DNA from 3 places in the Pseudarthrobacter sp. W1I19 genome. Region 1 is predicted to be linked to each of the others. Evidence: riboswitches for the same ligand, from Rfam matches in the RefSeq annotation. Region 1 holds a riboswitch; each other region holds the start of a gene.
The links. A riboswitch is a leader RNA that binds a small molecule or an ion and turns the genes downstream of it on or off. The one in region 1 is predicted to bind cyclic di-AMP.
Positions count from the first base shown of each region.

Region 2: another riboswitch for cyclic di-AMP. It lies ahead of QF038_RS16500 (M23 family metallopeptidase); the one in region 1 lies ahead of QF038_RS08560 (LysM peptidoglycan-binding domain-containing protein).
Region 3: another riboswitch for cyclic di-AMP. It lies ahead of QF038_RS17095 (hypothetical protein); the one in region 1 lies ahead of QF038_RS08560 (LysM peptidoglycan-binding domain-containing protein).

Region 1 is NZ_JAUSZR010000001.1:1,826,738-1,830,003, reverse strand. It holds gene QF038_RS08565 (lytic transglycosylase domain-containing protein) at 17-1,378, opposite strand; cyclic di-AMP (ydaO/yuaA leader) riboswitch at 1,859-2,063, shown strand; gene QF038_RS08560 (LysM peptidoglycan-binding domain-containing protein) at 2,067-2,903, shown strand; gene QF038_RS08555 (YdiU family protein) at 2,984-3,266, opposite strand, start outside.
Region 2 is NZ_JAUSZR010000001.1:3,575,386-3,578,651, forward strand. It holds cyclic di-AMP (ydaO/yuaA leader) riboswitch at 1-148, opposite strand, end outside; gene QF038_RS16500 (M23 family metallopeptidase) at 296-1,117, opposite strand; cyclic di-AMP (ydaO/yuaA leader) riboswitch at 1,128-1,370, opposite strand; gene QF038_RS16505 (metal-dependent transcriptional regulator) at 1,474-2,181, opposite strand; gene serC (phosphoserine transaminase) at 2,461-3,266, shown strand, end outside.
Region 3 is NZ_JAUSZR010000001.1:3,716,888-3,720,153, forward strand. It holds gene QF038_RS17090 (HAMP domain-containing sensor histidine kinase) at 8-1,510, shown strand; cyclic di-AMP (ydaO/yuaA leader) riboswitch at 1,629-1,789, shown strand; gene QF038_RS17095 (hypothetical protein) at 1,795-2,538, shown strand; gene QF038_RS17100 (YdeI/OmpD-associated family protein) at 2,628-3,071, shown strand; gene QF038_RS17105 (HAD-IA family hydrolase) at 3,052-3,266, opposite strand, start outside.

The DNA.
Region 1 (3,266 bases):
AAGCCTAGCGCGCCGGTCAGTACCAGTTGTTGGCAACCGAGTGGTTCCAGGCCCCGCACGGCGAGCCGTACCGGCCGCGGATGTAGCCCAGGCCCCAATCGACCTGGGTGCGGTAACTGGTGAGCCAGTCGCTGCCGGCGCTGGAGTATTTGCCGGGTGGCAGCGCCTGGGCTATTCCATAGGCGCCGGAGTAGGGGTTGGTGGCCGTTGTCAGCCAGTTCGATTCCTTGGTCCAGAGCTGGGCGAGGCACAGGAACTGGTCCTGGCCCCAGCCGTATGCACCCAGCCGCCCCGAGGCGTAGCTCTTGGCCCCTGCCGGGTCGTTGACGGCACCGCCTGGAACGGACGGCACGACGACGGGCGGCGGGACGGGTGCCACCGGCAGCGCGGGTGCGGGGGCAGGATTCGCCGGCGCCGGGTTGGCGGGTGCGGGGTTCGCGGGTGCTGGATTGGCAGGTGCGGGGTTCGCGGGTGCTGGATTGGCCGGTGCAGGGGCGGCCGGAGCCTGCGGGCGGACTGCAGCCGCGGCGGCCGCCCTGGCTGCAGCTTCTGCCTGCTGACGGGTCTGCTCAGCAGCTGCAGCGCGCTTCGCGGCCTGCGCTGCCTCATAGGCGGCCTGCGCCGCCTGGCCCTGCCGGTACGCGCCCTCAACTGCCGCCGTCGTGCCCTTGAGAGAAGCCAGCTGCGCCGTCAGCTCCTCGCTGCGCTGCTGGCTTTCCGCTACCTGCCGTGCCATCGCATCCTGCGCGGACCGGGCGGCATCCAGTTTCGCTTTGGCTTCAAGGGACAACCGCTCACGTTCGGCTTTGGCGGCACTTTCCTGGGCAGCCAGCGAGGAGGCGATCCGTCCGGCCGACGCGGCCCTGGCCACCAACCCTGCCGTTTTGTCACCCACGATCTGCACCACATTGAGCCCCTGGACACTGTTGGTCTGGATCGCATCCAGGGCAACGAAGAATCCCATGGTGGTGCCGCCGGTCTTATAGGACTGGGCGGCGAGGGCACCCAGTTCCTTCCGGTGCCGGGACAGCTCCGCGTTCGACTGCGAAACCTGGGCCGTGAGGGCCCCCACTTTTGCGCTGGCCGCCTGAAGCGCTGAGTCTGTGACGGCATACTCGGCCGCTGACTGGACGGCCACTGCACCCAGAGACTCGGACTGGGCCTGCAGGCCACCCAGCAGGCCATTTATCCTGTCGATTTCCTCTGCGGTGCCGGACTCCGTCAGCTTTGCCTGCTGGACATCCTCCCACGAGGGGTAATCACCCGAAGGATCCTGGTCCGCAGCGCCGGCCGGGCCGAGCCAAACAGTACCCGTCAGGGCAAGAGCCAGCAGCGCCGCAGGCAGGGGCAGGCGGGCTTTGATAACGAACCGAGACATAGTTCGGAAGCATACGCCTTCAACCTGCAGTTGAAGGCTGGCGTGCTGACATCGTTATGCAGCGGAGATGCCACCCTTGCCCGGAGGCGGGGTGAAAAGCCAGGAGGTGGGCGGAAGCTCAGAGATGCTGGCCGAACCACCCAAGCGTGTCGTTCCAGGCAGCGGTGGCCTGGGCTTCGTTTTACCTATCTCATACTTGCCAAGTTGCGTCAAAGGGACCTCCTCCGGGTGCGCAATATCCTGCCCCACTTGCCAGCCATGAGCAAAGATTTTCACTGGCGCCTGCACCCCCTTTTATTACTTTGTGACGAAGCCCACGAGGCACACGTCGGCGCGCCTATCTTCCGTGGTCAGCCCGTTATGCATAGAACATCCAGTCATTTGCGGAATACGAGAGAAGCCGCTCGTATGTTATCCAAATGTGACAATCGGCAGGCTGGCAGGTTATGGTCTTCAGGTGTCCCTCCCAGACGGGACATTCCCCTCAGCATGCCGAGCCCTGCCGCTGATCCGGGATTCAATCGTTTCCAGCTGGCAGGGACGGGGGAACCACCTTTCCGCGGCCTCATGCGAGGCCTTGGGGTTAAGTCGATAGCGCCTTTCCGTTCCGTCCGGAGCCGCTACCGGCCGGGTATCTCCAACCCGAACCCGACAGCTCACCCCGCAGGCATGGGAGAGGCGATCAAACGTGTCAAAAAATTCCAGCACCGCCCGTCACCGCGCGACTCCGGCTCGCTCAATCGCGCTCCAGGGCTTGGCTGTATCAGCCAAGTCGCTTGGCCGCCCGGCTCTGGCCGTAGCAGCAGCTTCCGGCATTGCCTTCGGTGTGGGGGCCCCAGCCCACGCAGGCGTAACCGGACCGGACACCACCGGGACCACTAACACCCAGGCGTCTGTGGCACCCGCCGCTGCCGTGGCTGCACCTGCAGCAGCTGCCGCCAACGTGCACACCGTGGTTGCCGGCGACACCCTGGGCGGCATCTCCGCTGCCTACGGCGTCAGCCTTAACGATGTCCTGGCCGCCAACGGCCTGGCCATCTCCACGATCATCTACCCCGGCGACCAGATCCAGATTCCGGGCGCCGGCTATGTTGCAGCTGCTCCGGCCCCCGTCCAGGCGGCCGCTGCTCCTGCTCCCGCCCAGACAGCTGTTGCCGCGGCTCCGGCCAACACCGGGGTGAACGTTTCCTACGCGTCAGCTCCGGCTGCCACGGGTTCGGGCGCCGGCGCTTCGATCCTGGCATCGGCCTACGGCCAGGTTGGCGTCCAGCAGGACTGCACCGCCATGGTGGAGAAGGCCCTGCGCAGCGTGGGCAAGTCTGTTGGCGACCTGGCCCCCGGCCAGTTCTACCAGTACGGTTCCGTGGTGGGTACCCCCGCTGCCGGTGACCTGGTGATCACCGCCGGCCACGTCGGCGTGTATGCCGGCAACGGCCAGGTCGTGAGCGGCGGCGTGGACGGTTTCAAGACCGAGGTCCACTCCATCAGCTGGCTCCCGGGCGCTTCCTTCGTCCGCGTAGCCTAAGCAACACCACCCGGACAGGGGCGGCAGGCGGGGTTTCCCGCCTGCCGCCCCTGTTTCGTTTTTGCCGGTTCCCGCCGTTCTCAGGTGCCGCAGAACGTCTGGTAGCTGCCGAAGTCCTCCGGCGCTCCTTCGGCGTAGCGCTCCAGTCCCGCCCGTTCCCGGTACGGGTCACGGACCACTTCCACGAGCCGGTTGAAGGGACCAACATCGCCGTCCGTTGCGGCGGCGAGCGCTTCCTCGACAAGGTGGTTGCGCGGAATGTAGGCAGGATTGACCCGGTCCATAAGTTCGGCGTCGGGCTGCAGGGCCAGCCACCGTTCTGCCCAGGCATCGAAAGCCGCGAGGTCCAGGACCATGCTTCGG
Region 2 (3,266 bases), 1.7 Mb from region 1:
ATGCCTGCGAGGTGAGCTGTCGGATTCGGATGGGAGTCACCCGGCCGCGCTGCTTCCAAGGAAGCTTTGCGACTTAACCCCAAGGTCTTTCCATGGAAAGGCCAAAATTGGTTCCCCCGCCCCTGCCAGACGATGTCATGCGAACGGACCTTGAGCGGTGGCAGAGCTAGGCAATCCGCACAAGAGCGTCAACTTCGGAAAAGTTGACGCGAGTTAGACGGTACAGCAGTTTTGACTGAATGTCACATTCAGGTCACGGCAAGTCAAGACCATCTGATAGTTCACCGTCACTTGACTAGAGCCAGCCAGTGGGATCAACCACTTCGCCATTGACCTGGACTTCGAAGTGAAGGTGGCAGCCTGTGGAGGCTCCCGTAGTGCCGCTGAGCGCGATGGCTTCCCCGCGCGATACGGTCTGCCCTTCCTTCACGCTGAAGGACGACAGGTGGTTGTAGGTGGTTTCCAGGCCGTTGCCATGGTCGATCACAACGCGGTTCCCGCCACCGAACTGGTGCCAGCCCACAAAGGTCACGGTTCCGGTGGCGGCGGCCATGACGGAGGTGCCGCATTGCGCCACATAGTCCTGTCCGCGGTGGAAGTCGCCGTTGCCGCCGGTGATGGGGCTCACGCGGTAGCCAAAGGGCGAGGCGGTGGTCATCACGGCGAGCGGAGCGCCGAGGCTGCCGGTCGAGGCTGCGCGGCTGATGGCGCCCGCCGACTGGGCACTGAGCAGCTGCTTCAGCTTGCCGTCCGGATCAGCCTGGGTAACCACGGCGGAGCGGCTGAAGTCGATCTGGGCGCCCGCTTCCGCTGAGATTTGCGGCTGGGGCGCCACGGCAGAGGCGGCAACAGGCGTGGCGCCCGAAGCATCGTTGGCCATAACGGGACTGGTGGCCGGAACCGTGACAGTGAGGACCAGGCCGGTGGCGGCAAGGGCAACGCCGGCCTTTTGGCCGATCCCGCTGGCGGACGCGAACTCGGTGATCTGGCGGAGGGGACCCCGACGGCGGCGCGCATCACGGTGGAGATCGCGGGGGCGCTCCGAGGTGATGACTTCGACAACACGCGGTGTCGAAGCAGGGCCCGCCGCGCGGCGGCGTCCCCTGGAATTCTGCATGGTCAAGAAGGGTTCCTCTCTGGAAAGCCTGCGAAGTTAGCTGTCGGATTCGGGTCAGAGAGTTCAAAGACCCGGTCCGCCGTAAGCAAGCTTCGGCACAGAGATATCCCGGTAGGGATCCTTCACTGGAAGAGGCTTGCTGCTGACGGACTTCACCCCAAGGCAGTCCCCCGCTGCCGCTTGTGGTTCCCCCGCCTCTGCCAGTTACGACTCGTGCTCCTGATCCGCTGGCAGAGCTCGGCTCCAGATCAGGTAACGCTTTAATATCAACGTTTGGTTCAACTATAGGGGCTTAAGGCCCTTAGTAACAATTCCGTTATCTTTGGGTATATGCCCTGTGATGGGGTAGTCAGCCCCTAAGCTGCAGGCTGGCGGATGGCGACAAACACGTGCGCGGCCACCTCGGGCGGCAGTTCCAGCGCCCCTTCAATGCCCGGAACCCGTACCGAAATGTAATCGCCCACCCGCTCCAGAGTCACGGTGGCGCCCGGACGGATACCGCCTTCATCGAGCTGGGACAGCAGTTCCGGTTCCACCTGGATGGGCTCTGCAAGCCGGCTCACGGTCACCTCTGATGCCGGACCATAGGACTTCATCGCATCCAGGAGGCTGATGGCGCCGTCGGCAAAACCCAGGGACGGCGCGCCACCCAGGGCTGCCAGGCCGGGAATCGGATTTCCGTAGGGTGATTCGGTGGGGTGGTTGAGCAGCTCATAGATGCGCCGCTCCACCCGTTCGCTCATCACATGCTCCCAGCGGCAGGCTTCGTCATGGACGTAGGCCCAGTCCAGGCCGATCACATCGGCGAGCAGGCGCTCGGCGAGGCGGTGCTTGCGCATAACCTCCGTTGCACGCTTGCGGCCCGTTTCAGTGAGTTCCAGATGCCGGTCTCCAGAGACAATCACCAGCCCGTCCCGCTCCATCCTGCCGATGGTCTGGGAGACGGTGGGCCCGGAGTGGCGGAGCCGTTCGGCGATGCGCGCACGAAGAGCAACGATGTTCTCTTCCTCAAGCTCCAATATGGTCCGAAGGTACATCTCCGTAGTGTCGATCAGATCCGTCATCCAGCTCAGCTCCTCGAGCGCAGTACCTTGCGTTGTCCCACCGTATCGCCTTACACCGCGACGTAGTCCGTGGAAAAGCTTAGCCTATTTTGACTTTGTCCGAATAGTTCGCGTGTGTGCTACGCGGGCGTCTCATTGACTGGACTATGACGGTACGGGTTCCCGCGGAATCAGCGCTTCAGGCAGAATGAGGAAGGCCCTGGTTGCAGTCACTGCAGACTGCCGGCCGCCAACACCCGTCCGGACCACAGTTACGTCCATGCCGAAATTGGAGCACCCGTGAGCGAAACCAGCATCACTATTCCCGCCGACCTCCTGCCCAAGGACGGACGGTTCGGCGCCGGGCCTTCCAAGGTCCGGCAGGAGCAGATTGATGCCCTGTCAGCCGCGTCAAAGGACATCCTCGGCACCTCTCACCGCCAGGCCCCGGTCAAGAACCTCGTGGGCTCCGTCCGCGAGGGGCTGAGCCAGTTCTTCCGGGCGCCCGAAGGGTACGAGGTGGTTCTCGGCGTGGGCGGCTCCACGGCATTCTGGGACATCGCCAGCTTCGGCCTGGTCGAGAAGAAGGCGCAGCATCTTTCCTTTGGTGAGTTCGGCTCCAAGTTTGCCGCGGCCACCAACAAGGCACCCTTCCTTGATGCGTCCTCCATCATCAAGTCCGAGCCCGGCACCCGCCCCTCCGCCCAGGCCGAAGCCGGCGTGGACGTTTACGCCTGGCCGCAGAACGAGACCAGCACCGGCGTCTCTGCACCCGTGCAGCGCGTCTCCGGCGCGGACAAGGGCTCGCTGGTCCTGGTGGACGCCACCTCTGCCGCCGGCGGCCTGGACGTCGATGTGGCACAGAGTGACGTTTACTACTTTGCCCCGCAAAAGAACTTTGCCTCCGATGGCGGGCTGTGGCTTGGCTTGTTCTCCCCTGCCGCCCTGGAACGTGCCGCCCGGATCAAGGCCGGCGACCGCTGGATCCCCGACTTCCTGGACCTCCAGACCGCCATTGACAACTCCCGCCTGAACCAGACGTACAACACCCCCTCGCTGTCCACCCTGGTGACGCTGGATGCCCAGGTCCAGTGGCTGAACTCCAA
Region 3 (3,266 bases), 1.9 Mb from region 1:
GCGCGCCGTGGCCTCGCAACAGGCTGCGTCCCAGCGCCGGAGCTGGCTGAAGCCGAACACCTGGCACCTGCGCACCCGCCTCATCCTCCTTGCCATGACACTGCTGATCGCCATCTGCGGCGCAGTGGGTGTGGTCAGCTACGCATCCATGGACGCGTTCCTCACCCGCCAGCTCGATGACCAGCTCAGCCAAGCGGCGGAGCGGTCCAACAATCCGGGCCGTCCTCCCATGGGCGGCTTCAACGGCCGGGATCCACTGGACGCCCGCGGCCAGAGCGTGGGCACCCTGAACGCCCGCATCCTCAACGGACAAGTCAACAGCGCCGGGTTCCTGGCCTCTGACACCTCCCGCTCGCCGCTGTCCGCCGAGGACAAGCAGGCCCTGGTGGCTTTGGCCACAGATGCACAGCCAGTGGACCGCACCCTCTCCAACGGCGACTACCGGTTGACAGCCGTGAAAACGAACTACGGCGACGTGTTGGTGACCGGACTCCCCCTCGCCGCCAAGGAAAGTACGCTCGCTTCCCTCGTCTGGACCTTTGTGTTCGTATCCCTGGCCGGCCTGCTGCTCATCGGGTTGGCGGGAACGGTGCTGATCCGCCGTTCCATGAAGCCCCTCGAGCAGCTGTCAGAGGTGGCCACGCGCGTTTCGCAGCTGCCGCTGGACGCCGGCGAGGTGGCACTCGCGGTGCGCGTGCCGCCGTCGAACTCCAATCCGGGAACGGAAGTGGGCAGCGTGGGCCACGCGCTTAACCTCCTGCTGGACAACGTGGCCAATGCGCTGCAGGCACGGCAGAAGAGCGAAACCAAGGTGCGGCAGTTTGTGGCCGATGCCTCGCACGAGCTGCGCACTCCCCTCACGGCCATCCGCGGCTACACAGAGCTGATGCGGATGACGGAGAAGTTCACCCCCGACGGCGAAAAGTCGCTGGCACGCGTGCAGAGCCAGTCTGAGCGGATGACCGCCCTGGTGGAAGACCTGCTGCTGCTGGCCCGGCTCGATGAGGGCCAGCCGCTCAAGCTCAGCGAGGTGGATCTGACGCACCTGGTGATTGACGGCGTCAGCGACGAAAAAGTGATGGCACCCGACCACAACTGGCGGCTGGAAGTCGCCGAGGAACCCGTGGTGGTCAACGGCGACGCCTCGCAGCTGCGACAGGTCCTGATGAACCTGCTCTCCAACGCACGCAAGCACACTCCCCCGGGAACCACCGTGGTCACCGGGGTGGGCACGTCGCCTGACGGCGCGGCGGTAGTAACGGTAACGGACGACGGCGGCGGGATCCCTGTGGAGTTCGTGGACCATGTCTTCTCGCGCTTCGCCCGCGCAGACGCGGCCCGGAAGGGCGCGTCCGGCCTGGCCGGCGCCTCCGCTGCTGAAGGCACCAGCGGACTGGGATTGTCCATCGTGGAATCCATCGTCGAGGCCCATGGCGGCAAAGTAACGGTGACGTCACAGCCAGGACGTACCCAGTTCGCCCTGCAGCTCCCCCTTCATCAGCTTTCGTAGCAAAGCGACGCGCCGTCGTCGCGATCGCTGTTACCAAAATGTGACTTAAGTGCCTGACTCCTGTACCGTCGATTGGGTGAGGTTCCTGATCGGGAGCCCATATCCGGATGACGCCAAGCTCTGCCGCTTCCCGGATTCCGCTTGAGCAACGGCAGAGGCGGGGGACCCATCGTCCCGGGCAATAACTGCCCTTGGGGTTAAGCACGCACGTGTACTTTCCGTGCGGCCGGATGCCCTCATCCGAACCCGACAGCTAACTCCGCAGGTGTGAGAGGCGATTCATCATGTCTAAATTCCTGGTTAAACCGCGCCCGAAATCCGGGTCTGCACCCCACGCCGGACGCACAGCCGGCAAGTTTCCCTTCATCGGCAAGCGCGCCGCCGTCTTCGCCGCATCCGCGGCCCTCCTGGTAGGTGTCGGAGCGGCCGGACAGGCGACCGAGTTAAGCATCAGGGTTCCCGCCACCGAAACGCAGGCCGCCGAGGCCCAGTCCAACCTCAGCATCGAGAAGAGCGAAATCCGGGCCAACCCGGCACCGGCCGCCGCTGCTGAGGAGATCGCGGTGGCCCCGCAGGCGGCAGAGCCGGCACCGGCACCGGCCGCAGAGCCCGCACCAGTGCCCGCAGCCGAACCGGCACCGGCTCCCGAGCCTGCCCCCGCGCCTGCCGCGGCTCCTGAGCCTGCCCCCGCACCTGAGCCTGCCCCCGCCGTCGCGGTCAACGATCCCGCCGGCGCCCAGGCTTATGCCGCCGGTCAGCTTGCCAGCTACGGCTGGGCACAGGACCAGATGCAGTGCTTGGTAACCCTGTGGGACAAGGAGTCCGACTGGACCACCACGGCCACCAACGCCAGCAGCGGCGCGTACGGCATCGTCCAGTCCCTGCCCGCTGAAAAGATGGCCAGCGCCGGTCCGGACTACCTGACCAACTACCGCACGCAGATCAACTGGGGCCTGAACTACATCCAGGAGCGCTACCAGTCCCCGTGTGGCGCGCTGAACTTCCACCTCTCCAACAACTGGTACTGAGCCCACAACTGGCCTGAGCACCCGGCGAACCGTGACCCATGGCGCGCCGCATCTGTTGGAGTGGCAGAAGGCCCGGCATACTGTGACCCATGAAGTTCACCACCACCATCCAAGGCACCGGAAACAAGACCGGCATCGAAGTTCCCGATGAGGTCCTCGCGGCCTTGGACGCGGGCAAACGACCGCCTGTAGTGGTGACCATCAACGGCAGGAGCTACCGCAGCAGCATCGCGGTGATGGGTGGCCAGAACCTCATTTCGCTCAGCGCAGCCAATCGCGAATTCGTTGGCGTTTCGGCTGGGGACACAGTTGAAGTGGACCTGGAGCTGGACACGCAACCTCGCATCGTGGAAGTCCCCGAGGACCTTGCCGCTGCGATGGCGGCGGAACCGGCCGCCCGGCAGTTCTACGCCACGCTGAGCTACAGCGCCCAGCGACGGTACGTGGAGCCGCTGGCCGAGGCCAAGACGCCCGAAACGCGGTCGCGGCGTATCGCCAAGGTGGTAACCGACCTTAAAGCCGGAAAGAAATGACGGTCCGGCCTTCACCGTCCTGGCCGGCTTCGACGGCGACTCCGCTGTAATCCGCTATGTGCAGGACGCCTGCGGGCAGTGGGCCGGTGTTGGGTCCCACGGCCACCGTGCGGATTCCGGCGGCCACGCCTGCGGCGATTCCCGCTGGAGCGTCTTCGAACACCACGGCTTCAGCCGGGTCCACGCCAAGGTTGG